One region of the Pseudomonas sp. GW823-FHT02E01 genome, then DNA from elsewhere that is predicted to be linked to it. Evidence: predicted binding sites of a transcription regulator. Region 1 holds the regulator's gene; each other region holds the start of a gene.

Region 1 (10,186 bases):
TGACCGGCGGCAAAGGTGGCGTCGGGAAAACTAATGTGTCAGTGAACTTGTCCCTGGCTTTGGCCGAACTTGGCCGGCGCGTCATGCTGTTGGACGCCGACCTGGGACTGGCGAACGTCGACGTTCTGCTGGGCCTGACACCCAAACGTACCCTGGCCGACGTGATCGAGGGCCGCTGCGAACTGCGCGATGTATTGCTGCAGGGACCAGGCGGCATCCGTATCGTTCCGGCCGCATCCGGCACTCAGAGCATGGTGCATCTGAGCCCCGCGCAACACGCCGGCCTGATCCAGGCCTTCAGTGATATCGGCGATAACCTCGACGTACTGGTGATCGACACCGCTGCGGGCATTGGTGACTCGGTAGTCAGTTTCGTCCGCGCAGCGCAGGAAGTGCTGCTGGTGGTGTGCGACGAGCCGACCTCGATCACCGATGCCTACGCCTTGATCAAGTTGCTCAATCGCGACTACGGCATGAACCGCTTCCGCGTCCTGGCCAACATGGCCCAGAGCCCGCAGGAAGGACGCAACCTGTTCGCCAAGTTGACCAAGGTCACGGATCGCTTCCTCGACGTCGCCCTGCAATACGTCGGTGCGGTGCCTTACGACGAAAGCGTGCGCAAGGCCGTGCAGAAGCAGCGCGCCGTCTACGAGGCCTTCCCTCGTTCCAAGTGCTCGCTGGCGTTCAAGGCCATCGCGCAGAAGGTTGATACCTGGCCGCTGCCTGCCAACCCGCGCGGGCACCTGGAGTTTTTCGTCGAGCGCCTCGTGCAGCAGACAGCAGGACCTGTTCTATGACAGCCAGCGGCTACAACCTCTACAAGAAGTCGGCACGTGATGCGCAGTACGAGCTGATCGAGCGTTACGCGCCGCTGGTTAAACGCATTGCCTACCACTTGCTGGCGCGTTTACCGGCCAGTGTCCAGGTCGAAGACCTGATCCAGGCCGGGATGATTGGCCTGCTTGAAGTGTCGACCAAATATGACGCCGGCAAAGGCGCCAGTTTCGAGACGTACGCGGGCATACGAATCCGCGGCGCCATGCTCGATGAAGTGCGCAAGGGGGACTGGGCGCCACGTTCGGTCCACCGCAATACGCGCATGGTCAGCGATGCCATTCGCTCGATTGAAGCTAAAACCGGCCGTGACGCTAAAGATCACGAAGTTGCGGCCGAACTCCAATTGAGTCTCGACGATTACTACGGGATTTTGAACGACACCCTGGGCAGCCGGCTGTTCAGTTTCGACGACCTGTTGCAGGACGGCGAACACGAAGGGCTGCACGAGGATGGCGCGAGTGCTCATGTCGAGCCGTCACGCGACCTGGAGGATGAACGCTTCCAGGCTGCGCTGGCGGATGCGATTGCCAATTTGCCGGAGCGTGAGCGACTGGTGTTGGCGCTGTACTACGACGAAGAGTTGAATCTCAAGGAAATCGGTGAGGTCCTGGGGGTCAGCGAATCGCGGGTCAGCCAGTTACACAGCCAGTGCGCGGCCCGTTTGCGGGGGCGTTTGGGGGAGTGGCGAGCGCGCTGAAGGCAGTGTGGGGGACACTGCGAACGAGGCTGGTGTGGTGTTGAACTGCGCCGGTCGCGATCTGTTGTGCTCCAGACAGTCATTGAGTGCTTTGCCGGATTGATTGAAATGGCGTGTCCAGGTGCTGGGCGCGTTTAAGACTGCTTGGAGGTCGAATTGGACAAGAACATGAAAATCCTCATCGTTGATGACTTCTCAACGATGCGGCGGATCATCAAGAACCTGCTGCGTGACCTTGGGTTCACCAACACCGTCGAGGCCGACGATGGCACTACCGCCATCCCGGTGCTCAACAGCGGAAGCATCGACTTTCTGGTAACGGACTGGAACATGCCTGGCATGACCGGTATCGATCTGCTGCGCCACGTGCGTGCCGATGAAAAGCTCAAGCACCTGCCGGTGCTGATGGTGACCGCTGAAGCCAAGCGCGAGCAGATCATCGAAGCGGCCCAGGCCGGCGTTAACGGCTATGTGGTCAAGCCCTTCACGGCCCAGGCGTTGAAAGAAAAAATCGAGAAGATTTTCGAACGCATCGGTTGATGAGTGCGCCACGGGGGAGCTATGGGCAATAACGAAACTTCATTGGGCGATTTTGAATCGACCCTGAAAAAACACGCCGTCGAATTGGTCGAGAGCCTTGAAAAAGGCAAGTTCGGCGACGCGGTGCAATTGATCCATGAGCTCAACCAGACCCGTGACCGCGGCCTGTATCAGGAAGTAGGCAAGCTCACCCGCGAACTGCATAGCGCGATCGTCAATTTCCAGATTGACCCGCACATGCCGCAGGCCGAAGAAGTGTCGCAGATCACCGACGCCACCGAGCGCCTGGGGTATGTGGTCAAGCTGACCGAGGCTGCGGCCAACCGCACCATGGATCTGGTGGAAAGTGCCACGCCGCTGGTCAATGGCCTGGCCGATGAAGCCAAGGTGTTGAGCGCGGACTGGGGGCGCTTCATGCGTCGCGAAGTCGGCGCCGAAGAGTTTCGTGAACTGGCCCGGCGGGTCGACGGGTTCCTGACGCGCAGCGGCACGGACAATCGCGCGGTGTCGGGCAACCTGAACGACATCCTGCTCGCCCAGGATTACCAGGACCTCACAGGCCAGGTGATCAAGCGTGTGACCCAGTTGGTCACCGAAGTTGAAAGCAACCTGCTCAAGCTCGTGCTGATGGCCAGTCAGGTGGACCGATTTGCGGGCATCGAACATGACCGTGAAGCGATGCTTGCTGAAAAAGATCCACAAAAACATCTCTCTCAGGGTGAAGGTCCGCAGATTCATGCCGATAAAAGAGAAGACGTTGTGTCCGGTCAGGACGATGTGGACGATTTGCTATCCAGCCTAGGGTTTTAGAATTTTAGGCATTTTAGGTTTTTAGACCTTTAGGAGCACCCCCTTAATGAGCTTCGGCGCCGATGAAGAGATCCTTCAGGATTTCCTGGTTGAGGCCGGCGAGATTCTAGAGCAACTGTCCGAGCAACTGGTCGAGCTGGAAAGCCGCCCGGATGATGCGGATTTGCTCAATGCAATTTTTCGCGGTTTTCACACTGTAAAAGGGGGCGCCGGCTTCCTCCAGCTCAACGAGCTGGTGGAGTGCTGCCACATCGCCGAGAACGTGTTCGACATCCTGCGCAAGGGTGAGCGTCGCGTCGACTCGGAACTGATGGACGTGGTTCTCGAAGCGCTGGACGCGGTGAACAGCATGTTCAGCGAAGTCCGCGAACGCAGCCCGATCACGGCCGCGACACCGGAACTGCTCGCGGCACTGGCCCGTCTGGCCGAGCCGCAATCGGCTGACGAGGCGGCTGCCGCACCTGTCGTCGCCGTGGTCGAAGCGCCTGTGGCTGAAAGCGAGTCGGGCGATATCACCGACAATGAATTCGAACAACTGCTGGACTCGCTGAACGCCGTCAAGGCCCAGGCCGAGGCCCCGGCGGCTGTTCCAGCGCCTGCCGGCAATGCCGCTGGCAGCGACGAAATCACCGATGCCGAGTTCGAGTCGTTGCTCGATCAACTGCACGGTAAAGGCCAGTTCGCCGTTGACGCGGTGGTCCAGGCACCGGCTGCGCCAGAAGCCCCGAAAGCGGCTGGCGACAGTTCCGATATTACTGACGACGAATTCGAAGCACTGCTCGACCAGCTGCACGGCAAGGGTAATTTTGCTGTCGAGGCGCTGGAGTCGGCCATTGCTTCTGTGCCTGCACCCGCGGCACCAAGCGCGGTGGCGGCCGGCAGCGATCTGATTTCCGATCACGAGTTCGAAGCGCTGCTCGACGAATTGCACGGCAAAGGCAAGTTCACTGAAGTGGGCGCGACGGTTGGAAAGGCAACCGGCGCCAACGCCTCGGTGGCGGCACCTGCCGCCAAGGCAGCCGCGCCGAAACCGGTGGCCAGGGCCCCCGAGCCAAAAGCCGAAGCACCGGCCCCGGCAACTGCTGCACCGGCATCGTCCCGTGCCCCGGCCGCGCCACCGGCGGAAAAGCCGGCGAGCGAAGCCGAAACCACCGTACGTGTCGATACCGCGCGTCTGGACGAGATCATGAACATGGTCGGCGAGTTGGTGCTGGTGCGTAACCGCCTGGTCCGCCTGGGCCTCAACAGCGGCGACGAAGCCATGTCCAAGGCCGTGTCGAACCTCGACGTGGTCACCGCCGACTTGCAAACCGCGGTCATGAAGACCCGGATGCAACCGATCAAGAAAGTCTTCGGGCGCTTCCCGCGCCTGGTTCGCGACCTGGCCCGCCAGCTCAAGAAAGAGATCAACCTGGAGCTGGTCGGCGAAGAAACCGACCTCGACAAGAACCTCGTCGAGGCCCTGGCCGACCCGCTGGTCCACTTGGTGCGCAACGCGGTTGACCACGGCATCGAGTCACCGGAAGAACGCGAAGCCTCGGGCAAGGCCCGTGGCGGCAAGGTGATTCTGGCGGCGGAGCAGGAAGGCGATCACATCCTGCTGTCGATCTCCGACGACGGCAAGGGCATGGACCCGAACGTGCTGCGTTCCATCGCGGTAAAACGCGGTGTGATGGACAAGGACGCCGCCGATCGCCTGAGCGACACCGAATGCTACAACCTGATCTTCGCCCCGGGTTTCTCGACCAAGACCGAGATTTCCGACGTATCGGGTCGTGGCGTGGGCATGGACGTGGTGAAAACCAAGATTTCCCAGCTCAACGGCTCGATCAACATCTACTCGGCCAAGGGCCAGGGTTCGAAGATCGTCATCAAGGTGCCGCTGACCCTGGCGATCATGCCGACGCTGATGGTCATGCTCGGTAACCAGGCGTTCGCGTTCCCGCTGGTGAACGTCAACGAGATCTTCCACCTCGACCTGTCGACCACCAACGTCGTGGACGGCCAGGAAGTGGTGATCGTGCGGGACAAGGCGCTGCCATTGTTCTACCTCAAACGCTGGCTGGTCAGCTCCGCCGCTCACGAAGAGCAGCGCGAGGGCCATGTGGTGATCCTTTCGGTGGGCACGCAGCGGATCGGCTTTGTCGTCGATCAACTGGTGGGCCAGGAAGAAGTAGTCATCAAGCCATTGGGCAAAATGCTCCAGGGAACCCCGGGCATGTCAGGCGCCACCATCACCGGTGACGGCCGCATCGCGCTGATTCTCGATGTTCCGAGCATGCTCAAGCGTTACGCCACACGGCGTATTTGATTCTGGTGGAGCGAGGCGCCTGGCCTCGCTCCATCTAATGGAGTGTTTATGGCAGTCAAAGTCCTGGTGGTGGACGATTCGGGGTTTTTCCGCCGCCGCGTCTCGGAAATTCTTTCAGCGGATTCCAATATCCAGGTCGTCGGCACGGCGACCAACGGCAAAGAGGCGATCGATCAGGCGCTGGCCCTCAAGCCGGATGTGATCACCATGGACTACGAGATGCCGATGATGGACGGCATCACCGCCGTGCGGCACATCATGCAACGCTGCCCGACCCCGGTCCTGATGTTCTCTTCGCTGACCCACGAAGGCGCCCGGGTCACCCTCGATGCGCTGGATGCCGGCGCGGTGGACTTCCTGCCGAAGAATTTCGAAGACATCTCGCGCAACCCCGAGAAGGTCAAACAACTGTTGTGCGAGAAGATCCTGAGCATCTCGCGCAGCAATCGTCGCGTCAGCACTTACAGCGCTCCGGCCCCTGTGGCCGCACCTGCTCCAACAACTGCGCCTTCGAGCGTCGGCAGTTACGGCAGCAGCGCGCCCGCGCGTCCGGCACCGATCCCTGCGCGTACGCATGCGGCCACTGCGTCGTCGCCCGCGCCGAAACGCAAAGCCTTCAAACTGGTGGCCATCGGTACGTCCACCGGCGGCCCGGTCGCCCTGCAGCGAGTGTTGACTCAATTGCCGGCCAACTTCCCGGCCCCGATCGTGCTGGTTCAACACATGCCGGCGGCCTTCACCAAGGCCTTCGCCGAGCGCCTGGACAAGCTCTGCCGCATCAGCGTCAAGGAAGCCGAGGATGGCGATATCCTGCGTCCGGGCCTGGCGCTACTGGCACCGGGTGGCAAACAGATGATGATCGACGGCCGCGGCGCGGTGAAAATCCTCCCGGGCGACGAACGTCTCAACTACAAGCCGTGCGTGGACATCACCTTCGGTTCGGCAGCCAAGACCTACGGTGACAAAGTTCTGGCGGTAGTCCTGACCGGCATGGGCGCGGACGGCCGCGAAGGCGCGCGCTTGCTCAAGCAGGGCGGCAGTTCGATCTGGGCGCAGGACGAAGCCAGTTGCGTGATCTACGGCATGCCGATGGCCATCGTCAAAGCCGAGCTCGCAGACGCGGTGTACAGCCTGGACGACATTGGCAAGCACCTGGTCGAGGCCTGTATCTGATGGATGTCCTAAGCCTGATTGGCATCATCATGGCCTTTGTCGCGATCATCGGCGGCAACTACCTTGAAGGCGGTCACCTCGGCGCCCTGGCCAACGGCCCGGCAGCGCTGATCGTGCTCGGCGGCACCATTGGCGCCGCGCTACTGCAATCGCCGATGAGTGCCTTCAAGCGTGCCATGCAGATCCTCGCCTGGATCCTGTTCCCGCCCCGTGTCGATCTGGCCGGTGGCATCGACCGCGTGGTGAACTGGAGCCTGACCGCCCGCAAGGAAGGCCTGCTGGGCCTTGAAGGCATCGCCGACGCCGAGCCGGACAACTACGCACGCAAAGGCCTGCAACTGCTGGTTGACGGCGCCGAGCCGGAAGCGATCCGCAGCATTCTGGAAGTGGACTTCTACACCCAGGAAAGCCGCGACATCGAAGCGGCCAAAGTCTTCGAAAGCATGGGCGGTTACGCGCCGACCATCGGCATCATCGGTGCGGTCATGGGCCTGATTCATGTCATGGGCAACCTCGCTGATCCATCGCAACTGGGCAGCGGTATTGCCGTGGCTTTCGTCGCCACTATCTACGGCGTGGCCAGTGCCAACCTGGTGCTACTGCCGATTGCGGCCAAACTCAAATCCATCGCGTTACGTCAGTCGCGTTATCGCGAAATGTTGCTGGAGGGGCTCCTGTCGATCGCCGAAGGTGAAAACCCACGCTCCATTGAGTTGAAGCTTCAGGGCTTCATGGATTGATGGGAGACATGGACCATGGCACGTCGTCGCCAGCATGAAGAGCATGTAAACCATGAACGTTGGCTGGTTTCCTATGCCGACTTCATCACCTTGCTGTTCGCCTTTTTCGTGGTGATGTACTCCATCTCGTCGATCAACGAAGGCAAGTACAAGGTCATTTCCGAGGCATTGATCGGGGTCTTTACCGACTCCGACCGTTCGCTCAAGCCGATCCCCATCGGTGACGAGCGGCCGAAGACAGTGACCCCGGCCAAGCCGCTGGTTAAGGACAGTGACCAGGTCGATGCCGGCGTCGCTGGCGCCAGCGATCCGCTCAAGAGCATCGCCGACGACATCAGTGCGGCGTTCGGTGACCTGATCAGCTCCAACCAGATGACCGTACGCGGCAACGAGTTGTGGGTTGAGATCGAGCTTAATTCCAGCCTGTTGTTCGGCAGCGGCGACGCCATGCCCAGCGACATCGCGTTCAACATCATCGACAAGGTCGCGGCGATCCTGAAGCCGTTCGACAACCCGATCCATGTCGAAGGTTTCACTGACGATCAGCCGATCCGTACCGCGCAGTACCCGACCAACTGGGAGCTGTCCTCGGCACGCTCGGCGAGCATCGTGCGCATGCTGGCGATGCAAGGGGTGAACCCCGGTCGCCTGGCTTCGGTGGGCTACGGCGAGTTTCAGCCGGTGGCCAACAACGCCACCGCCGAAGGCCGCGCCCGCAACCGTCGCGTGGTGCTGGTGGTGTCGCGCAACCTCGATGTTCGCCGCAGCCTGACCGGCACCGGAACCGCCCATGCGCAACCGGATGCCGCATTGAAGCGTGCTGGCACACAAACTGCACCGACCCCGGTCAAGTCGCCGGTACGAGAGAACGCCGTCAATTCTCCGTCACCCGCATTAACACGTTGAGCTATTTCTCGGTCGATCCGTTCGGCCGGGAGGAACAATCCGAATGAGAGTCTGGGCAGTCGCCAATCAAAAGGGTGGTGTCGGTAAAACCACTTCCTCCATCGCTTTAGCCGGTTTACTGGCGGAGGCGGGCAAGCGTGTGGTCGTGGTCGATCTCGACCCCCACGGCTCCATGACCAGCTACTTCGGCTACGATCCCGACGCCCTGGAGCACAGCAGCTACGATTTGTTCCTGCACAAAGGCAACGTGCCCCAAGGCCTGCCGGGTCAACTGCTGCTGTCGACCAGTGACGAACGCATCTCCCTGTTGCCCTCCAGCACCGCACTGGCCACCCTTGAGCGCCAGTCGCCGGGGCAGAGCGGTTTGGGCCTGGTGATTGCCAAGAGCCTGGCGCAACTGTGGCAGGACTTCGATTACGCCGTGATCGACAGCCCGCCATTGCTCGGCGTGCTGATGGTCAATGCCTTGGCGGCGAGCCAGCAACTGGTGATCCCGGTGCAGACCGAGCATCTGGCGGTCAAAGGCCTTGAGCGAATGGTCAACACCCTGGCGATGATCAATCGCTCTCGCAAACAGGCGCTGCCCTTCACCATCGTGCCAACCCTGTTTGACCGCCGCACCCAGGCGTCCCTCGGAACGTTGCGCGTGCTGCGCGACAAATTCCCCGACGAAATCTGGCAAGGCTATATCCCGGTGGACACGCGCCTGCGCGATGCCAGCCGCGCCGGTCTGACGCCTTCACAATTCGACGGCAAGAGCCGTGGCGTTCTCGCTTACCGTGCGTTGCTCAAGCATTTGCTGGCGGCGCAACTTGTGCCGCAGGTGGCATGAGATGAAACCAATCCCTGTAGGAGCGAGCTTGCTCGCGATGGACGACAACGATTACGCGCGCTGTCTGGATGATCGCGTTTCCCGACAGTTTTTCGCGAGCAAGCTCGCTCCTGCAGGGGGGCAGCCATGAACCGGCCGTTTAAGACCACCTCGCGCCCGCAACTGGCGCTTCAGTCTTATCTGGACAGCTTGCTGCAGGACATCACCGAGGAATTTGCGCCACAAATCGAAGCGCCTCCCCGGGTGGTCGAGGTTGAAGCGGCGCTGGACGAATTCCAGGCGGCAGTGCTCGAAGAACAGGCCCACGATGCGCAAAAAACTGTAGTTGCTCCCGCTCCTGTGGTCACGCCGGTAGCGAAGGCTCCAGTAGCCGTGGTCGAAGCACCGGCACCCATGCTGGCGCCGGTATCGACCATCGCACCGTTGCTCCAGGCGTTGGTGCCGCAGGCCATCGAAGTGCAACCAGCACCGGAGCCAGCTGTTGTCGAAGTGCCTCAGGCACTGGTGCCGCCAGTCGTCGAAGTTCATCTGCCGCCAAGCAATACGCCGCCACCGGTGGAAACCGACGGTCGTCCGTCCTGGGCTGCCGAACCCTTCGAATGCCTGCTGTTCGATGTCGCCGGCTTGACCCTGGCGGTGCCGCTGGTGTGCCTGGGGTCGATTTACTCCCTGGCCGGCCACGAGTTGACCCCATTGTTCGGCCAGCCCGAATGGTTCCTGGGCATCCTGCCGAGCCAGGCCGGCAATCTCAAGGTGCTCGATACCGCGCGTTGGGTCATGCCCGACCGATACCGCGACGATTTCAAGCAAGGTCTGCAATACGTGATTTCGGTGCAAGGCTACGAGTGGGGGCTGGCAGTGCATCAGGTCAGCCGCTCGTTGCGCCTGAACCCGAATGAAATCAAATGGAGAAGTCACCGAGGTCAGCGGCCATGGCTCGCCGGCACGGTAATTGAACACATGTGCGCCTTGCTCGATGTCGCCTCACTGGCCGAGTTGATCGCCAGCGGCGGAGCCCGGCACATGTCCGGCGACAAGCCGGGCCACAAACCGACATCAGTCAAATAAACAAAACAGGCGACGTCACTCTGATGATGTTGCACAGAACACACACCGCCAGGGCGGTTTCTTGAGGGGTCAGGGTATGAATGACAAGGCAACGGCGGCAAAAGGTTCCGAAGATCCGATCCTGCAATGGGTCACCTTCAAGCTGGACAACGAGACCTACGGCATCAACGTGATGCGCGTCCAGGAAGTCCTGCGTTACACCGAAATCGCCCCGGTCCCGGGTGCCCCGAGCTACGTGCTGGGCATCATCAACCTGCGCGGCAACGTCGTGA
Region 2 (10,186 bases), on a different contig from region 1:
GCCATCAGCTTCAATATCCATGTTGACTGCCATACCGCTTTCGCGAGCAAGCCCGCTCCCACAGGTTTTGTGCCTGGCTCAGATTATGTGAGCGACACTGAAACCTTGCTCGCGATGGGGCCATCAGCTTCAACATCAATGTTGACTGCCATACCGCTTTCGCGAGCAAGCTCGCTCCCGCAGGGTAATGGGGTGTGCCGGTTGATCAGGTACGGAACCTGCGCACCAACCCGTCCAGTTCATTGGACAACCCGGCCAGGCTCTGGGAGTCCAGGCGGGCCGAGTTGGCCAGTTCCGCCACCAACTGCGCATCGCCATGGATCTGGCTGATGTGCCGGTTGATGTCTTCAGCCACCTGATGCTGTTGTTCCGCCGCCGTGGCGATCTGGGTGTTCATGTCGCGGATCACGTCCACCGATTCGCGGATCTGCCCGAAGCTGTTGCGTGCCTCGCCGATGCGCGTCACCGATTGCTGGGACACTTCCAGGCTGGCGTGCATCTGTTGGGTCACCTGGCTGGTGCGTTTGGCCAGGTTACCCAGCAGTCCGTCGATTTCCGCCGTGGAGTCGGCCGTGCGCTTGGCGAGAGCCCGCACTTCGTCAGCCACCACGGCAAAGCCGCGTCCCTGTTCACCGGCCCGGGCCGCTTCGATCGCGGCGTTCAGCGCCAGCAGGTTGGTCTGTTCAGCGATCGAGCGGATGGTCCCCAGGATCGACTGGATGTCGTTGCTGTCGCGTTCGAGCTGTTGCATCGACTGGGCCGACTGTTCGATTTCCTGGCTCAGGCGATCCACGCTGTTCACCGCCGCATCGATCTGTTGCTGACCTTCGCGCGCCTGGCGCTGGCCACTGTCGGCAGACTCCGCCGCCTGGCTGCAAGAGCGCGCGACTTCGTTGGCGGTGGCGACCATTTCGTGGAACGCCGTGGAGACCATGTCCACCGCTTCACGCTGGCGTCCGGCGGCTTCGGCCATGTCGCTGGAGACCTGAGTCGAACTCTTGGACGTGGCGAGGATTTTGCCCGCCGCGCCGCCGATGTTCTGGATCAGGTTGCGAATCGCCGTCAGGAACTGGTTGAACCAGTTGGCCAGTTGCGCGGTTTCATCGTTGCCACGGATTTGCAGGTTCTGGGTCAGGTCGCCTTCGCCCTGGGCGATACCTTCCAGGCCGCTGGCCACGCTGCGGATCGGGCGCACGATGAGGCTGGCAAAACTGGCGCCGACGATGGCGAAGATGACGGCCAGGACGGCGGCGATGATGGCGATCAACCAGGTCAACTGGGTCGCGGAGCTCATCACGTCGTCCTGTTTGATCAGGCCGATGAAGGTCCAGCCCAGTTGTTCGGACGGCCAGACGTTGGCCATGTAGTGCTCGCCGTTCAGCTCCACTTCCACCAGGCCCTTGCCGGCCTTGGCCAATTGCGCGTAGCCGTCGCCAAGGCTGTTCAGTGGTTTGAAGTTGTGATCCGGTTGTTTCGGGTCCACCAGGACCATGCCGGTGTTTTCCAGCAGCATCAGGTAGCCGGTTTCACCGAGCTTGATCTGTTTGACGATTTCGGTGAGCTGCTTGAGCGTCACGTCGATGCTGACCACGCCGCCGTTGGTGCCCAGCTTGTTGTCGATGGTGCGCACGGTGCTGACATAGGTCGCGTCATCCTGGGCCCAGTAGTAGGCCTCGGTGCGAAACGGCTTGCCCGGTTTGGCTTGGGCGGCCTTGTACCAGGGGCGCTGGCGCGGGTCGTAGTTATTCAGCTTGGGATCATCCGGCCACGACACATAGCCGCCCGCCGCCGTGCCGAGGATGGCATAGGCGTAGGCCGGGTGGCTGTTGCCCAGATCCTGGAGCAGGGCGAAGACTTTTTTGTCAGCCTCCCCCTGAGGGACGCTTTCGGCGTTGGCGGCCATGTAAGTCTTGAGGCTGTCGTCGGAGTTTCGGATCAGCGGCTGCTTGGCCAGGTAATCGACGTTCTGGCTGATGCCGTCAAAGAACAATTGCATGGCATTGCTGACCTGACGAATCTCGCGGGCACTGCCGTCGACGAATTCGTCCCTGGCATCACTGCGCAGGTTCAGCACAACGAGGGTGGCGACCAGCACCACGGGCAGGCAGGCGATGATTGCAAACGCCCAGGTCAACTTCTGTTTGATGTTCATCCGCGCTCCAGATTTTCTTGTAGGCCCACGCAGTGCAGATGACTCGCGGTTTATTGGCAGCCGTAAACGTTCTTGGTCAACCCGGGTCCTTGAGTGCGGCATCGCTATTATTGGGGGAGCGATTGTCGGACAAATCACTTTGTCACTTAGGACTTCGGCTGTTGTCGGAGGAAATTGAGGTCTGTTGGGAAAAATCCTACGGAAGGCATGAACTGTGGTGTCAGCTTCTGTCGCAATTGCCCTCAATGCCTCTGCACAACAAGTGAGGCAGGCTCGGCTATGATCTGGAACGACCATGGCGGTCGTCGGTTTTACCTGATGAGAACGGTACATTGTGTGCATCTGCAATGTTCATAAGTCGGCAACCCCTCCCCCCCGTGAGTGGATTGCCGTATAACGAATGACTTTCGCGTGTTTGGTAATAAAGGACCCACAATAAAAGCTGATGAAGACTCCAAAACGCATTGAACCCCTGATCGAGGACGGTCTGGTCGACGAGGTGCTGCGCCCACTCATGAGTGGTAAAGAAGCAGCTGTTTATGTGGTGCGCTGCGGCAACGAGTTGCGTTGCGCGAAGGTTTACAAGGAGGCGAATAAACGCAGTTTCCGTCAGGCGGCCGAGTACCAGGAAGGCCGCAAGGTGCGCAACAGCCGTCAGGCCCGTGCGATGGCCAAGGGCTCCAAGTTTGGCCGCAAGGAAACCGAGGACGCCTGGCAGAACGCCGAAGTGGCGGCGCTGTTCCGTCTGGCCAGTGCCGGTGTGCGGGTGCCCAAGCCGTTCGACTTCCTCGAAGGCGTGCTGCTCATGGAGCTGGTGGCCGACGAGTACGGTGATGCGGCGCCGCGTCTGAACGATGTGGTGCTGGAACCGGACCAGGCGCGCGAGTATCACGCGTTCCTGATTTCGCAGATCGTGCTGATGTTGTGTACCGGTCTGGTGCACGGCGACCTGTCGGAGTTCAACGTGCTGCTGACGCCGACCGGCCCGGTGATTATCGACCTGCCGCAAGCGGTGGATGCGGCTGGCAACAACCACGCGTTCAGCATGCTGGAGCGGGACGTGGGCAACATGGCGTCCTATTTCGGGCGGTTTGCGCCGGAGTTGAAGAAGACCAAATACGCCAAGGAAATGTGGGCCTTGTACGAGGCTGGCACCTTGCACCCGGCCAGTGTCCTGACCGGCGAGTTCGCCGACACGGAAGAGCTGGCCGACGTGGGCGGAATCATGCGCGAGATCGAGGCCGCGCGCCTGGATGAGGAGCGCAGGCAAGCCGTACGCGCGGCGGACGATGCGCCGCCGGGCAAGACCGAAGAACCGCCTCCACCGTGGATGCAGTGATCGGTTAAAGAAAAACCCGGCTTCGGCCGGGTTTTTTGTGTGCAGATTCAATAATTATGTCGCCTGACAGTCCGCCTTCGCGGGCAAGCCCGCTCCCACAGATTTTGTGCCAAGCCCGAATTATGTGACCGACACTGAAACCCTGTGGGAGCGAGCTTGCTCGCGAAGACGTCGGCACATCCAGCATCAATGTGGCAGGCAGACCGCTTTCGCGAGCAGGCTCGCTCCCACAGGGATCAGGCATGAGTCGGGCTGGTGCAGCAGCCCGATTCCAGATTCTTGAGAATCGGGCAATCCGGCCGATGATCGCCCTGACAGTGCTCAACCAGGTCCTGCAAGGTGTCGCGCAACTGGCCGAGCTCACGGATCTTCTGGTTCAACTCATCGATGTGCTGGCGGGCCAACGCTTTCACATCGGCGCTGGCGCGTTGGCGGTCTTGCCAGAGGGTCAGCAACTTGCCGACTTCTTCCAGGGAAAACCCCAGGTCCCGCGAGCGTTTGATGAACGCCAGCGTGTGCAGGTCGTCTTCGCCGTATACCCGGTAGCCGCTGTCGGTGCGATGGGCTGCCTTGAGCAGGCCGATGGATTCGTAATAACGGATCATCTTTGCGCTCAGGCCGCTGTGGCGGGCCGCTTGGCCGATGTTCATCGGTTGTCCTCCAGGTCCTTGGGTTTCCAGGTTTTCAACAGTAGCGCATTGCTCACCACGCTGACGCTCGACAACGCCATGGCCGCACCGGCCAACACCGGGTTGAGCACGCCAAACACGGCCAGCGGAATGCCGATCAGGTTATAGACGAAGGCCCAGAACAGGTTCTGCCGAATCTTGGCGTAGGTCTTGCGGCTGATCTCCAATGCGGCCGGCACCAGTCGTGGATCGCCGCGCATCAGGGTGATGCCGGCCGCGTGCATGGCGACGTCGGTGCCGCCACCCATGGCGATGCCGATGTCGGCGGCGGCCAGTGCCGGGGCGTCGTTGATGCCGTCACCGACCATCGCCACCACCCCGGTCTGTTTCAGTGCGGCGACCGTGGCGGCCTTGTCCGCCGGCAGCACTTCGGCATGCACATCGTGGATGCCCAAGGCCTGGGCCACCACGTTGGCGCTGCCACGATTGTCGCCGGTCAGCAGATGGCTGCTGATGTTTCGTGCGCTCAGTTGTTGCACCGCTTGCAGCGCGCCGGGCTTGAGGGTGTCACCAAAGGCGAACAGGCCCAGCACGTGGGGTTCGGGGGATTGTTCGATCAGCCAGGACAAGGTCCGGCCTTCTTTTTCCCACGCGATCGCCGAGTCGGCCAACGGCCCGGCACTCAAGCCGCTGTCTTCCAGCAGACGCCGATTGCCCAGCGCCAGGCGACGCCCTTCGAGGTTGCCGGCGATGCCGCGACCAGTCAGGGACTGGCTGTCGCTGACATCGGCCACCTTCAGTCCACGCTCGGCACAGGCATCCAGAACAGCCTTGGCCAACGGATGCTCACTGCCGCGTTGCAGGGCGCCGGCCAATTGCAGCAGGCTCGCCTCATTACCGTCGATGGCACTCAGATGAGCAATGCGCGGGGCGCCGGAGGTCAGGGTGCCGGTCTTGTCGAACACCACCGCGCTGACCTCATGGGCTCGCTCCAGTGCTTCGGCGTCCTTGATCAGAATTCCGTAGCGCGCCGCCACGCCGGTGCCGGCCATGATCGCCGTCGGTGTGGCCAGGCCCAAGGCGCATGGGCAGGCGATCACCAGCACTGCCACTGCGTTGATCAGCGCGGTTTCCATCGACGCGCCATACAGCCACCAGCCGATCAGGGTTGCCAGGGCAATCAGCAGTACGGTGGGCACGAACACCTGGCTGACTTTATCCACCAGTTTCTGGATCGGCGCTTTTGCGGCCTGGGCGTCTTCCACCAGACGGATGATCCGCGCCAGCACGGTTTCCGCACCGAGGGCCTGGGTACGCACCAGCAACCGGCCTTCACCGTTGATCGCGCCGCCGGTGACTTTGTCGCCGGGCTGCTTGGGCACCGGCAGGCTTTCGCCGCTGATCAGGGCTTCGTCGGCGTGGCTCTGGCCTTCAACCACTTCGCCATCCACCGGGAAGCGTTCGCCGGGTTTGACCATCACCAGGTCATTGAGGCGCAGGGCGCTGATGGCGACGTCTTGCTCGTGACCATCGGTCACCCGAATCGCCCGTTCCGGGCGCAAGGCTTCGAGGGCTCGAATGGCGCTGGCAGTCTGGCGCTTGGCGCGGCTTTCCAGGTACTTGCCCAGCAGCACCAGGGCGATCACCACCGCCGAGGCTTCGAAATACAGATGTGGCATGCGCCCGGCGGCGGTAGCCCATTCGTACAGGCTCAAGCCATACCCGGCGCTGGTGCCCAGGGCGACCAGCAAATCCATGTTGCCGGCCCCGGCGCGCACGGCTTTCCAGGCGGCGACGTAAAACCGTGCGCCGAAGATGAATTGCACCGGCGTGGCCAAGGCGAATTGCGCCCAGGCCGGGAGCATCCAGTGCACGCCGAATGGCTGTAGCAACATCGGCAATACCAGCGGCAAGGCGAGGGCAATGGCGATGATCAAGGCCAGGCGTTCGCGGTGCAGGCGCTGTTGCTGATTGTCGGTTGGCGGGTGTTCGGCTTCCCAGACGCTGGCGCTGTAGCCTGCCTTTGTCACAGCGGTGATCAAGGTCTGCGGATCGATCTGGCCAAGCAGTTCAAGGTGGGCGCGTTCGTTGGCCAGGTTGACGCTGACGCTTTTCACTCCGGCCACCTTGCCCAGCGCACGCTCGACGCGACCGATGCAGGACGCGCAGGTCATGCCGTCGATGCTCAATTCCAGGCTCTGTTGCGGCACGCTGTAGCCGGCCTTGGCCACGGCATCTATCAAGGCCGGCAAGCTGTCGCCGGGTGCCTGGACCCGCGCCTGCTCAGTGGCGAGGTTGACGCTGACGGCACTGGCGCCAATGACTTTGCTCAAGGCGCGCTCGACCCGCCCGGCGCAACTGGCGCAGGTCATGCCGGCAATCGGCAGGTCGAACGTGGTGGATTCGGACATCGGTCGCACTCCCTGTAGTAGATGACCACAGGATCAACCTTGCCATGCTGGCAAGGTCAAGTGCCAATCTTAAACGTGCCGCTGATCCCCTGTGGGAGCGAGCTTGCTCGCGAAGGCGGAGTACCAGTCAACAGAGTTGTTGAATGTAACGGCCTAATCGCGAGCAAGCTCGCTCCCACAGGGGGTATAGATGTCAGTAGCCGAGACCGGCGCGCTTGAGGTACATCCCTTCCTGCGTCATCGCGATCCGGTATTTGAGCACATCGCCAGCCTTGAGCTGGATATCCTGCGAACCCGGCGCGAGCATGCCCGGATTGCAACCCGGCATCTGGCCCGGCAGCAGTTTCAGGCGTAGCGAGACGATGCCCGGCGGCAGGTTGAACGAGGTGCTCTGTTCCTGAAACAGCCGCGCCGCCAGTTGATCCTGGATGTACACGCCGATTTCGCAACTGGTCGCGACTTCCAGGCGCTCGCGGGAAATGATCAGCACGCCATAATCCTGACTGGCAGCATTGGCCGAAGGCACGGCGGCGAAAAGGCTGAGAAAGCCAAACAGGCTGAAAACTGACCAGCGCATGGCTGAATCTCCTGAGTTCGAGTCATTGATGGACGCAGCTTGGCCGAGCGTCGCGCCGATTGCCAGCCCGGCAGATCACTTCAGAACTTGATCTTGCCATGGTGGCAAGCTCGAAACTGGGTTCAACCCTCGGAAAAAGGAGTCATCCCATGCAAGTGTTCAACGTCGAAGGCATGTCTTGTGGTCACTGTGTCAAGGCCATCACCCAGGCGCTCCAGGCCAAAGACCCGGCAGCCAGTGTGCGGGTCGATCTGGCTGCCAGGGAGGTCGGTGTCGAAAGTGCGCTGACCGCCGAGCAGGTGATCGAGGCGATCAGCGAAGAGGGTTACGGCGTCAAACTGGCCTGAATTTGATAGTTAGCGAGCTACCGGAATGTTCAAGGCGTCCGTGCGCGGCTAGACTGTCGGGCTGCCGACTTCTGCCCCACTGGATGCCTGATGAACTTCCGTACCATTCTGATTCTCGGCGCCTTGAGCGCTTTCGGTCCGCTGGCGATCGATTTCTACCTGCCGGCCTTCCCGGCCATGGCCCTGGCTTTCGGCACGGACGAAAATCACGTCCAGATGACGTTGGCGGCCTACTTCCTCGGCTTGTCCATCGGTCAGTTGGCCTATGGTCCAGTGGCGGATCGTTTCGGGCGACGCATTCCGTTGCTCATCGGTGTCGGTTTGTTCACCGCGGCTTCCGTGGCGTGCGCCTATGCGCCGAACCTGGAATGGCTGATCGGCGCGCGTTTCATCCAGGCGTTGGGCGGTTGCGCGGGGATGGTGATTTCCCGGGCGGTGGTCAGCGACAAGTGTGATGCGGTGGGGTCGGCGAAAGTCTTTTCGCAGCTGATGCTGGTGATGGGACTTGCTCCCATCCTTGCGCCATTGCTGGGTGGGTTGTTGGTCAACACGACAGGCTGGCAGTCGATTTTCCTGGCCTTGACCGGTTTCAGTGCGCTGGCGGGCCTGGCGGTTGCGACGGGCTTGCCGGAAAGCTTGCCGGCCCACATACCGCGTCAACCGCTGTCGGGTGCGCTGCGTCAGTACGGTCGGTTGCTGGCCGATCCCATATTTCTTGGCCATGCCTTGACCGGGGGCATCGCCATCGCCGGGATGTTTGCCTACATCGCCGGTTCGCCCTTCATCTTCATCAAGCTCTACGGCGTTGCGGCCGAGCATTTCGGCTGGCTGTTCGGCATCAATGCGGCGGGCTTCATTCTGGTGGCGCAGGTCAACGCGCGGTTACTGGCCAAACGTGGCCCGATGTTTTTGCTGGCGCGCGCGGTGTGGGTTTATCTGGCGGCCGGTTTGACCCTGCTCGCTGTCAGCTCTCTGCACACGGCACAATTGTGGCCGCTGCTGATTCCATTGTTCATCTGTATCGCCAGCCTCGGTTGCATCAGCCCCAACGCGGCGGCTTGTGCGATGAGCGGGCAGGGCGCACGGGCCGGCAGCGCGTCGGCGCTGCTCGGTTGCCTGCAATTCAGCGTGGCTGCCGGCGCCTCTGCGCTGGTGGGCGTGTTGCACGACGGCAGCGCCGTGCCGATGGCCATGGTCATCAGCCTGTGTGGAATTCTGGTGGTGAGCGCGGCGGTGCTCACCCGGCGTTTGCAAAATGCCCGGGCGCTGGCGCAAGCCCGGGTTTGAGGCCGGAGTCAGCCGGCTGCGCGCTGCGTGAGGAGGACGGGAATCGGGTGAGGGGCCTGGATGCGGGCTTCAAGGGTACGCGTGAAAGCGCGAGCTTCTGCTTCGCTGCGAAACGTCACAGCATGTTGGTCAAGACGGACTTGCCACTGGGATTTTGCCAGTTCTTTTATCAGGATCTTCACAGCTGATCACCTCTCGTAAAAGACGTTACGCAAAAGAATGCCTCGCAGGAGATTCGATTGTAGACCCGTACACGGTCACCATTGTGACAAGGATCAACTGTCTGACTGACGGTTTGTAACTAAAAAAAACACGACTTTTCGAGGGCGCCCACAGAGGTTGTCCGCGACCGGAGCGTCCCGGTCGCAGACGGAAAACAGCAGAAAGCGATGAAATCAGTGGCGGTTTTTTCAGCGCTTCAGAACCCTTCCAATACAATCTTGCCCTTGGCTTTGCCGCTTTCCAGTAGGGCATGGGCACGGCGCAGATTGGCCGCGTTGATCGTACCGAAGTGTTCGCCCATCGTGGTTTTCAGTGTCCCGGCATCGATCAGCCAGGCGACGCGATTGAGCAGGTTGTGCTGTTCGATCATGTCCGCGGTTTCAAACAGCGAACGGGTGTACATGAACTCCCAGTGCAGTGACAGGCTCTTGCGCTTGAGCTTGGTCACGTCCAGCGACTTGGGGTCATCGATCAGCGCCAGTTTGCCTTGGGGCGCCAATGCCTCCACCAATTGGTCCAGATGCTGGTCGGTCTGGGTCAGGCTGGCGACGTGGGTAACCTGGTCCACACCGGCACGCTTGAGTGCTTCGCTCAGTGGCTGGCCATGGTCGATCACCAGGTCAGCGCCCAACTCCTTCACCCAGCTTTGGGTTTGCGCACGCGAAGCGGTGCCGATGACTTTCAGGGCCGTCAGTTGGTGAGCGAGCTGCGTAAGAATCGAGCCCACGCCACCTGCCGCGCCGACGATCAACAGGCTCTGGCCTTCATCGGTTTTGCCTTCGCGCACTTGCAGGCGCTCGAACAACAGTTCCCAGGCCGTGATCGCGGTAAGCGGCAGGGCAGCGGCTTCGGCGAATCCGAGGGTCTTGGGCATGTGGCCGACGATGCGCTCGTCCACAACATGCAACTCGCTGTTGCCGCCCGCCCGCGCGATGGAGCCAGCGTAAAACACCTGGTCGCCGACCGAGAACAGCGTCACCTCACTGCCCACGGCCTTGACCACACCGGCCACGTCCCAACCCAGCACTTTGGCCGCGCCGCCTTCGGGCTGGACGTTCTGGCGCACCTTGGTGTCCACCGGGTTGACCGAGATGGCTTTGACTTCCACGAGCAAGTCGCGGGGGCCGGCAACCGGCTCTGGCAGCTCTATGTCTTGCAGAGCCTTGTTGTCGCTGATCGGCAACGAGGCGTAGTAGGCAATGGCTTTCATGGGCGGCTCCTG
Region 3 (10,186 bases), on a different contig from region 1:
GAAGGAATCCCTGGACTGGGCACCGGTTCGCGCCCGTGTGCAGAAAGGTATCCGTAACTCCAACATCATGGCCATCGCACCGACCGCAACCATCGCCAACATTACTGGCGTATCGCAGTCGATCGAGCCGACCTACCAGAACCTGTATGTGAAATCGAACCTGTCGGGCGAATTCACCGTGATCAACCCGTACCTGGTTCGCGACCTGAAGGCTCGCGGTCTGTGGGACTCGGTCATGATCAACGACCTGAAGTACTACGACGGTTCTGTGCAGCAGATCGAGCGCATCCCGCAAGAACTCAAAGAGCTCTACGCGACTGCCTTCGAAGTGGACACCAAGTGGATCGTTGACGCCGCCAGCCGTCGTCAGAAGTGGATCGACCAGGCTCAGTCGCTGAACCTGTACATCGCTGGCGCTTCGGGCAAGAAACTGGACGTGACCTACCGCATGGCCTGGTACCGTGGCCTGAAAACCACTTACTACCTCCGTGCCCTGGCTGCGACCAGCACCGAGAAGTCGACCATCAACACCGGCAAGCTGAACGCGGTTTCCAGCGGCGGCAACCACGGTGACGACTCGGTCCTGGCGGCGCCTGCAGGTCCCGCTCCAGTGCCAAAGGCTTGCGCCATCGACGAGCCGGATTGCGAAGCTTGCCAATAAGCTGAGCCAGCAAGCACCCAAAGGTGCTTGCTCGAAACCCCCGATCAGCCTCTGGCGGGTCTTTTGCCTGCCTGTAGGAGCCTCGACCGGCTGCTCCTACAGGCTTTCGGCGAGCACAAAAAAGCCCTTCTTGCGAAGGGCTCCTTGTGCAGCATGTTCAGCCAACCGGCATCAAGTCATCTGAATGATGGTCTGCATGATGGTGCTCTGGGTGGAGATGGTCTTGGCGTTCGCCTGGTAGTTGCTCTGCGCCTTGATCAGGTCGACCAGTTCGTTGGTCAGATTGACGTTGGACTCTTCCAGGGAGTTGGAAACGATCGAACCCAGGGTGCCGGTCTCCGGCGCATCGTAGCCCGGGATACCCGAAGCGTAGGTTTCTTTCCAGCTGGTGCCGCCTACCGGCTGCAGGCCTTGCTCGTTGGTGAAGCTGGCCAGGGAAATCTGGCCGATCGGCTTGGTCTGGTTGTTGCTGAAGTTGGCCAGCAGCACACCGCTGCCGTCGATGGTCAGGTTGGTGATCTGGCCGGTGGCGTAACCGTTCTGCGCCGGAATCGAACGCGCGGTATCGGCATTGAACTGGGTAGTGTTGGCCATGGCGATGGTCAACCCTGCTGGATCGGCTGCGGCACCGTTGGCTGTCCAGACGCCATTGGTGACACTGCCCGGGGTCCAGTTGGTGATTTTCAGGTCACTGCTGATCACCGAAGTCGGTGGCGTGGTTGGTGGCGTCACTGGCGTGCTGACCGAAGTCAGTTTGCCGGTGGAATCGAACGACATGGTCGAAGCAACCGGCGCGGTAACAGTAGGATCACTGCCATCCGGATTGCGGCCATCGATCAGTGTGTAGGTGTCCCACGTGTTCGCTCCAGTCTTGACCATGTATTGATCCATGGTGTGCTGGTTACCCTGCGTATCGTAGATCGGGGTACTGAACGACTTGGTAAAGGTCTCGGTTTTGGACGGGTTGAACTTGTTCGCCGCAACCGTCTGGTCGATCACTGCCGACGTCGAGTTCAGGTTGATCGTCGACGACACGGTGCTGGTGGACTTCGGTGCCAGGTTGGACGTGTCGATCCGCAGGTCCGTCAGCACGCCATTGACGATCTTGCCGTTGGAGTCCACACCGTAACCTTGCAGGCGGGCAGTACCGTCGCTGTTGGTGACGTAGCCTTCCTTGTCGGTCTTGAACGTACCGGCACGGGTATAGGTCAGCGAGCCGTTGTTGCTCAGGACAAAGAAACCATTGCCCTGGATACCCATATCGAGCACGTTGCCGGTGTTGCTCACGTCACCCTGGCCGAACTGCTGGGAAACGTTGGCCAGGCGCACGCCGTTGCCGACGGTCTTGCTGCCGGTACCCAGGCGGGTCGCCGAGTACACGTCTTCGAATTCTGCACGGGACGATTTGAAACCGGTGGTCGCGACGTTGGCGATGTTGTTGCCGGTCACGTCCAGTTGTTTGTTGGCTGCATAGAGACCGCTAAGGCCGATATTAAAAGACATCATCCACTCCTTTATGCCGTGTTAGTCGGCTCTACATACCAATGGTTTGTACTTTGGACAGAGCAACGCTGCCCAGCCCGGCCAGATTGAGCATCAACTCACCGCCGGTCTGGCTGATGGTCACGCTGTTGACGGTCGCGGGCAGGTTGGTGATCAACGCAACGGACTGACCATCGATCGTGGTCGTGGCGCCGAAGGTATAGGTGCCTGCAGGTACGGTCTCACCCGCATCGTTCTTGCCGTCCCAGATGAAGCTGGCGTTGCCGGCCTTCTGTGAACCGAGATCGATGGTGCGCACTGTCTTGCCGGCTGCGTCGGTGATCTTCAGGGTGGCAGACGCCACCGAAGACGGAACGACCACCGTGCCGCTGAGGCTCTTGGTGGTATCGACCACGGCCTTGTCGCCTGGAGCGATGACCGAACGCCCCACCAGCGACGACGCCTGCAAGGCCTGGGACGAGTTGTAGTTGCTGGCCAGGCCGGTCACCGTATCGTTGAGCGTGGTGATGCCTTCCAGGCTACTGAATTGCGCCAGCTGGGCCACGAATTCGCCGTTGTCCTGGGGTTCCAGCGGGTTCTGGTTTTTCAACTGAGTAACCAGCAATTTCAGGAATGCATCCTTGCCCAGGGCCTTGTTGCCCGTGGCGCTGCCGGTTGCCGACGCGAGGCCGTCAGTCGTGGTGCTGGTCTTGATCGAGGAGTTGGCCAGGATATCGTTGAGGCTCAAACCACTGGTGGAATCGGTAACACTCATCTGAGGCGCCCCTTATCACTGACCGAGGGTCAGGACCTTCTGCATCATGGTTTTGGCGGTGTTCATCATTTCGGCGTTGGTCTGGAACGAACGACTCGCGGAAATCATGTCGGCCATTTCCTCTACCACGTTGACGTTCGGGTAGTAGACGTAACCCTTGGCATCGGCCGCCGGATGGTTCGGCTCGTAGCGCGCGTCAAGATTGCTCTGGTCTTCGACTACACCCAGCACCTGAACACCCTGACCGGCGGCGTCCTGGCTCTGGAACAGCGAATTGCTGCCGCCGCTCTGCCCGCCCTGGAACATGGTGGCGAATACCGGGTGACGCGCACGGTAGGTCTGGTCGATGCTCGACGAGACCGTTTCGGCGTTGGCGATGTTCGAAGCGACGGTGTTCAAACGCGTGGTCTGCGCACTCATGCCGCTACCGGCAATGTTGAAAACACTGGATAGAGACATGGCTTACTCTCCGCGCAGGGCTGACACCAGCCCTTTGAATTTGCTGTTGAGCAGGGTGAAGCTGGCCTGGAAGCCGATCGCGTTTTCCGCGTAGTTCGACTGCTCCAACTGGGCGTCCACGGTGTTCTGGTCAATCGACGGTTGCATCGGCGTGCGATACAGCAACGACTCGTCGCCATTGCCCAGGCCTTCAGCCTCGATATGACGGCTGTTGGTCATGTTCAAGGCGAAAGTGCCGCTTTTGGTTTTCTCGTTCTGCTCGGCGAGCACTTTCGAGAAGTCCAGGTCCCGAGCCTTGTAGTTCGGGGTATCGGCGTTGGCGATGTTGTTGGCCAGGACTTCGGCACGCTGGGCTCGGAAGCCCAGGGCTTGTTCGTGGATACCGAGCGCTTTATCGAAGCTGATGCTCATGTCGGGAAACCTTCGGGTGACCTGATTTTTCGTAGAATCAACTTAGCAAGCCCCATGCCAATTCAAAAACCCCCGGAAACCGGGGGCTTGCAGGCCATGGCAACATGGCAATGCCAGAAAAGCGGCAACGGTTTTCCGCCGGATGCCGCTTTTCTGCCGCCTCCTCACCCTTTTCAGAACACCGCCGCCCCTGTGGGAGCGAGCTTGCTCGCGATTGCGGTGTGTCAGGGAAAGTTGAACTCGACTGTCAGGACGCTATCGCGAGCAAGCTCGCTCCCACAGGGGTCAGCAGCGTTTGCAAGAAATCAGCACACAAAAAACGGGAGCCTATAAGGACTCCCGTTTTCGATGACGCCGGCAAATTCACTTCGCCTGGTAAATGATCCCCGGGCTGCACTGGACCATCTGGTAATGATCCGGCAAACCGTTCAACGCTTCGGAAGCACCGAGAAACAGGTAACCGCCTGGCTTCAATGTGCTGTGGATGCGCAGCAGGATGTCCTTCTTCACCTCGGCGGAGAAGTAGATCAACACATTGCGGCAAAACACGATGTCGAACTTGCCGAGGCTCGCGTAGCTGTCCAGCAGGTTGAAGGAACGGAATTCCACCCGGCTCTTGATCGGCGCCTTGATCGCCCAGCGCCCCGGCCCTTTCGGGTCGAAATAACGCTGCAGGCGCTCAGGCGACAGGCCGCGGCCGATGGCCAGGCTGTCGTACTCGCCGGTCTTGCAGTTGTTCAGCATGGTACCGGACAGGTCAGTGGCAACAATCTGTACGCCCATCCTCAACTGGCCCATGTTGACCCGCTCGAACTCGTCGATGGACATCGACAGCGAATACGGTTCCTGGCCCGACGAGCATGCTGCCGACCAGATGCGCAGGCGCTGACCGGGACTGGCCTTGATCGCTTCGGGCAGTACCTTGTTCTTCAAGACTTCAAACGGGTAGGTGTCACGAAACCACAGGGTTTCGTTAGTGGTCATGGCATCCACCACCTGCTCGCGCAAACCGCTGCGCGGCTGGGTCTGCATGCGCTGAACCAGTTCCCCCAAAGACTTGATGCCTTGCTGTTCCATCAGTTTGTTGAGACGGCTGGAGACCAGGTACTGCTTGTTTTCACCGAGCAAAATGCCACAGGCTTTTTCCAGAAATACCCGGAACTGTTCGAAATCCAAATTACCCGTAGACAATGATGCCGCCTCTTAAATCGTGTTGACTGCCAGGGGTGCGAACCCCTAGCTGATATCTGCTGCTTTGATCCGGTCGACTACCCGGGATGCCAGGTCATCAGGACGGAACTTGGCCAGGAAGTCATCGGCACCGACCTTCTTGACCATCGCCTGATTGAAAACCCCCGACAACGAAGTATGCAGGATGATATGAAGCTTTTGCATGCGCGGGTCGTTGCGGATTTCCGCCGTCAGGGTGTACCCGTCCATCTCCGGCATCTCGATGTCGGAGATCATCATCAGGAACTCTTCTTCCGGCTTCTTGCCCTCGTCCACCAGTTTGCGCAGGTAGTCCAGCGCTTGCCGACCGTCGTTCAACGCCACCACTTCCACGCCGACCGTTTGCAGGCAGCGCGTGACCTGCTTGCGCGCCACCGACGAGTCGTCGACCGTCAGCACGCGCAACGAAAGCGCCTTGTGCTGGGTTTCGACATCCACCACCCCCACGGAAATCGCTTCCGGCGTCGGCGCCACTTCCGCCAGCACCTTCTCGACGTCGATGATTTCGACCAACTGATTGTCGACCCGCGTCACCGCCGTCAGGTAGTGATCGCGCCCGGTGCCCTTGGGCGGCGGATGGATCTCCTCCCAGTTCATGTTGACGATGCGTTCCACCGAGCGGACCAGGAAACCCTGGGTCTTGGTGTTGTACTCCGTGATGATCACGAAGGGGCTGTTCTTGTCTTTCAACGCGCCGGAACCAGTCGCCATCGCCAGATCAAGGATCGGAATGGTCGCCCCCCGGATGTTCGCCACGCCGCACACGACAGGACTGGATTTGGGCATCAGCGTCAGTTTGGGGCATTGCAGCACCTCCCGAACCTTGAACACGTTGATCCCGTACAGTTGCTGGCCGTCGAGACGGAACAACAACAACTCAAGGCGATTCTGCCCCACCAGTTGCGTGCGCTGGTTTACCGAATCCATTACACCAGCCATGCCAGACTCCTACGCCAACGCCAAGTGTTGTTGCGACGCGCCTTCATCACTAAACGGCACGGCGCTTGCTTTTTTAATCGTTATGAACACAAAACCGACATTTTTTCGACGCCTGACCACACCGTACCGCAAATTGCTCGGCGTGCTGGCGGCTGTTTGCCTGTTCAACGCTGGCAGCCCTGCCCTTGCTGACGCGGTTACCTTGCCTGACATGCTTATCGGCGTCACTCAGGGCTTTCTTGAATTCACCGTAGAAGACTATCTGGCGACCAGTCAAACGGAGGGTCGCTACGAGATCCAGGTCAACCAGCTCGATCCGCGCATGCACATGCCCATGTGCGACAGGGAATTGACAGCAACACTCGAGAGTCCCAAGCCGCTGGGACGGGTTACGGTCAAGGTTCGCTGCGAGGGCGCTTCCCCCTGGACGGTGTTCGTACCCGCTCAAGTCCGCCTGTTTCGCGATGTCGTGACCAGCGCCCGGCCACTGCGCCGTGCCGCCATTGTCGAGCCTGGGGATGTGGTCCTGCGCGAGCGCGATATCAGCCTCATCAGCCAGGGCTACCTGACCGCCCTCGATCAGGCGATCGGGCAGCGACTGACCCGACCAATGGTCGCCGACCAGGTGATTACCCTGGTGCATATCGAACAGGCCGAAGTCATCCGCAAGGGTGATCAGGTGGTGATAACCGCCCGCAGCGGTACCCTCAGCGTGCGCATGCCGGGAGAAGCCCTGTCAAACGGCAGCCTGAGCGAGCAGATCCGGGTGAAAAACCTCAATTCCCAACGAGTCATCAAGGCGCAGGTCATGGCGCCGGGGCAGGTGGAAGTGTCCATGTAATTCGCTCTGTTCATCAGAATGTGGCGCTTGCCGCGGCTGTTCCCTAGACTGTGCTCCATGCAGGGCATGCGCTGACGCGCGCAAGGTTCATTGATAAATGAGCCTAAAGTTTTCCAGGGAATGGCCGAAACCATGGCAAGCGTCCAAATTCCCAGAGGTTTTTTATCATGGTCATCGATTTCAGCCGTTTGAACAGCTCCTCGTCCCTGACGGGCAGTACACGTACCAGCGCCAGCAAGGAAAGTGCCGAGGCCGGCAAATCCGCGCCGCTGGAGTCCGCGGCCGAACAGGCCGGTACCGTCAAAAGCGGGGAATCGGTACATCTCAGCGATGAGGCTCAACAGTTGCAGAAGGTCACTGAACAGCTGCGCGATCAGCCTGCCGTCGACAAAGCCCGCGTGGCCGAATTGAAAGCAGCGATTGCCGATGGCAGCTATAAAGTCGACAGCAACCGTGTAGCCAGCAAACTGCTCAACTTCGAAGCCCAGCGCTAGGCCACCGCCGGCGCCAGGCTTTTGGACGCTTAAAACCCAAGGCCAGCCATGCACGACACTCATTTACTGCAACTGATCACCGACGACTTTGCCCCAGCGCAACACCTGCTGGAGTTACTGCAGACCGAATCCCTCGCATTGCATGGCCGCGACATGCCATTGCTCGAGAACATCCTGGCGCAGAAACAGGCATTGGTCGTTTTGCTCGAACAGCATGGCCGCAAGCGCAGTGAAATCCTTGCCAACCTCAACCTGCCGACCAACCGTGGCGGTCTGGAGCAATTGGCCAGCCAGTCGAGCATTGGCGAGCAGTTGCTGGCGCAAAGTGACGTGCTGACCGATCTCCTGGCCCAGTGCCAGGCCATCAACGCCAACAACGGCCAGTCGATCCTCACTCAACAGGCCGCTACAGCCACCCAGCTGAAAATCCTCAACGGTGGTGAAACCCCGGCGCTTTACGATGCCAGCGGAACATTCTCCAAGCTTGCCAAGCCGCGCCCGCTCAGTCAGGCATGAGCCGGTCAATGCCCCTGCTCTATCAAGACGCGCAACATACTGGCAAACTGATAGCCAGTCGTAGTCAAATTTTGTCTGGAGATTGATTAAACGTGTCCAATGCCTTATCCGTGGATGATGCTCCGCAGCCACCCAAGGTGCTCTCCACGCCCTTGGAAATCTCCAGCAACCTGCGCCAGTTGCTCGAAAGCCATGACCCGCTGATCATCACGTTCCACGAGCGCAGCCAGCGCTTCCAGAGCTACCTGGTGGACCTGGACCGTGACAGCAACATGATTGCCCTGGACGAAATGATTCCCCGTGACGGCGAGCGTTACCTGCTGGCGGGCGAGTCGTTCAGGGTCGAAGGCTTCCACGAAGGCGTACGCATTGCCTGGGAAAGCAACGGCCAGTTGAACATCGACGAATCCGGTGGCAGCCGCTGCTATCGCGGCCCCCTGCCCGATGAAGTGGTGTACCACCAGCGCCGCAATGCCTTCCGCGCCGCGTTGAAGCTGGCACAATTGGTCAACGTCAACCTCGACGGCGAAAAACTCAAGGCGCCCATCAGCGGCAAGCTGCTGGATATTTCCGCCACCGGGTGCAAACTGCGCTTCGACGGCGACATCACCGGCAGCCTGCAACTGGGTCAGGTTTACGACCGTTTCAACGCCGACCTGCCCTTCGGCAAGATGACCGCGCCGGTCGAGTTGCGTTATCTGCACTTCGAAGAAAGGATTTCCACCACCTTCGCCGGCGTTCGCTTCCACAACATGAGCGGGCTGGTGCAACGTCAGGTCGAACGCTTCGTCTACCAGTTGCAACGCGAAGCGCGTCGCTTCGACAAAGACGACATCTGATAGCGCATCAACAAAAAACGGGCAGTCCCTTGCGGTGACTGCCCGTTTTTTTGTGCCCCGGTTTTAAGGCCTGGCCTCGCTGAAGTTAGGGTCCCGCCCTGTATCAGGGTCTTGCGGCGGCTGATCGGATTCAGTTTCGGTGACAGGTTCTGATTCAGGCTCTGGCCCGGTACTCACCGGACTGTGCATCTGATCCTGCACCACCTGCTCGTCAACACGCGGGTCGAGGCAGGCCACCAGTGGCGAACTCGTCATATTGTCCGGCATGGCCACGTGATGCAGCGGTGCGTCGTCGACCTGATGCAGGTTGGTCACTGCTTTCGGGCGAATCCGCCATACCAGCACCAACGCAAAGAAACTGAAGAACGCATAGAGCATCTGGCTGCCGAACAGCTTCATCAGCACGCCTGCCACCAGCGGCCCGATACTCGCACCCACGCCATAGGTAACCAGCAACATTGCCGTCAGGGACACCCGGCGATCACCTTCGACGTGGTCATTGGAGAACGCCACCGCTAACGGATACAGGCAGAACTGCACCAGCGAACAGAGGAACCCGGCGATGAACAATACCTCCAGCGGCACCTGCGGCATGATCGCCAGCGGCAGTGCAGCCAGTGCCAGGCTGAACGCGAAACTGCGGATCAGCACGGCCCGATCGTAGCGGTCGGACAACCAGCCCAACGGCCACTGCACCAGCAGCCCGGCAAAAATGCAGCTACCCATGAACAGACCGACCTGCTCGGTGGACAACCCTTGCTGCGAGGCATACAGCGGTGCCAGACCGTAGAACGAACCGACGATCAGGCCCGCTCCGAGCACCGTGCTCAGTGACTGCGGCACGCGCTTGATAAAGAACCGTGGCTCCATCGGTGCCGGGTGCAAGGGTGCCGGGTGAATGCGCCGGGTCAGGGCCACGGGTACCAGGCATAGCGCGAAGCACAGGGCGACCAACATCAGCAGTTCAAGCCCCAGCCCTGGGTGCATGACCAGAATCAACTGCCCCAGCACCAACCCCAGGTACGAAGCGATCATGTAGCCGCTGAAGACCATGCCACGTTGATTGGCATCGGCCTGCTCATTGAGCCAGCTCTCGATCACCATGTACTGGCACATCATGCCGAGGCCGACGATCACCCGCAAAAACAGCCAGGCCGGCAACCAGTCCACCAGGCCATGGCCGAGCACCGCCGCGCCAACGATCCCGGCACAGGCCGAATAGGCCCGGATATGCCCGACCCGGGCAATCAACCGGTGACCGATCTTGCCCCCCAGCACCAGGCCGAAATAGTTGGCAGCCATCAGCGCACCGACCCACAGACTGTCGACATGGTCGGCAGCCAGGCGCAACGCCAGGTAAGTACTCAACAGACCCGAGCCGATCAACATCATCAGCGAGGCGAAATACAATGCTCGAAAGGATTTCCAGATTTGGCGCATCGGCGTTCCGAGCGGCTCCTTGCAGTGAGAATCGGCTATCGCTAAACGATAGCCGGATGTCGACGGAACGTCAGGCCTGGGCTGCTAAAACACGCCTTT

What was found. Region 1 encodes FliA, which starts transcription of late flagellar genes. Its sites were predicted from a motif close to CTAAAGTTTNNNNNNNNNNNGCCGNTAA; they were not measured.
Region 2: a site for FliA is predicted at 963-990, ahead of AC1RDQ_RS10340 (methyl-accepting chemotaxis protein). Genes of this name have one in related genera too.
Region 3: a site for FliA is predicted at 6,902-6,929, ahead of flgM (flagellar biosynthesis anti-sigma factor FlgM). Genes of this name have one in related genera too.

What each region holds. Positions count from the first base shown of each region.
Region 1 is NZ_JBXAJS010000011.1:105,552-115,737, reverse strand. Features, by position in the region: gene fleN (flagellar synthesis regulator FleN) at 1-797, shown strand, start outside; gene fliA (RNA polymerase sigma factor FliA) at 794-1,534, shown strand; gene AC1RDQ_RS24030 (chemotaxis response regulator CheY) at 1,703-2,074, shown strand; gene AC1RDQ_RS24025 (protein phosphatase CheZ) at 2,096-2,884, shown strand; gene AC1RDQ_RS24020 (chemotaxis protein CheA) at 2,931-5,195, shown strand; gene AC1RDQ_RS24015 (protein-glutamate methylesterase/protein-glutamine glutaminase) at 5,244-6,368, shown strand; gene AC1RDQ_RS24010 (flagellar motor protein) at 6,368-7,108, shown strand; gene motD (flagellar motor protein MotD) at 7,124-8,014, shown strand; gene AC1RDQ_RS24000 (ParA family protein) at 8,058-8,846, shown strand; gene AC1RDQ_RS23995 (CheW domain-containing protein) at 8,973-9,914, shown strand; gene AC1RDQ_RS23990 (chemotaxis protein CheW) at 9,991-10,186, shown strand, end outside.
Region 2 is NZ_JBXAJS010000004.1:4,314-14,499, reverse strand. Features, by position in the region: gene AC1RDQ_RS10340 (methyl-accepting chemotaxis protein) at 206-934, opposite strand; partial or broken gene AC1RDQ_RS10335 (cache domain-containing protein) at 1,064-2,152, opposite strand; gene AC1RDQ_RS10330 (PA4780 family RIO1-like protein kinase) at 2,598-3,491, shown strand; gene cueR (Cu(I)-responsive transcriptional regulator) at 3,728-4,141, opposite strand; gene AC1RDQ_RS10320 (heavy metal translocating P-type ATPase) at 4,138-6,531, opposite strand; gene AC1RDQ_RS10315 (hypothetical protein) at 6,725-7,108, opposite strand; gene AC1RDQ_RS10310 (heavy-metal-associated domain-containing protein) at 7,258-7,455, shown strand; gene AC1RDQ_RS10305 (multidrug effflux MFS transporter) at 7,546-8,742, shown strand; gene AC1RDQ_RS10300 (zinc-binding alcohol dehydrogenase family protein) at 9,161-10,174, opposite strand.
Region 3 is NZ_JBXAJS010000005.1:61,601-71,786, forward strand. Features, by position in the region: gene AC1RDQ_RS13255 (ribonucleoside-diphosphate reductase subunit alpha) at 1-661, shown strand, start outside; gene flgE (flagellar hook protein FlgE) at 833-2,164, opposite strand; gene flgD (flagellar hook assembly protein FlgD) at 2,196-2,918, opposite strand; gene flgC (flagellar basal body rod protein FlgC) at 2,934-3,377, opposite strand; gene flgB (flagellar basal body rod protein FlgB) at 3,381-3,788, opposite strand; gene cheR (protein-glutamate O-methyltransferase CheR) at 4,152-4,979, opposite strand; gene AC1RDQ_RS13285 (chemotaxis protein CheV) at 5,025-5,957, opposite strand; gene flgA (flagellar basal body P-ring formation chaperone FlgA) at 6,040-6,798, shown strand; gene flgM (flagellar biosynthesis anti-sigma factor FlgM) at 6,966-7,292, shown strand; gene AC1RDQ_RS13300 (flagella synthesis protein FlgN) at 7,341-7,808, shown strand; gene AC1RDQ_RS13305 (flagellar brake protein) at 7,901-8,647, shown strand; gene AC1RDQ_RS13310 (MFS transporter) at 8,711-10,087, opposite strand; gene AC1RDQ_RS13315 (glutamine synthetase family protein) at 10,158-10,186, opposite strand, start outside.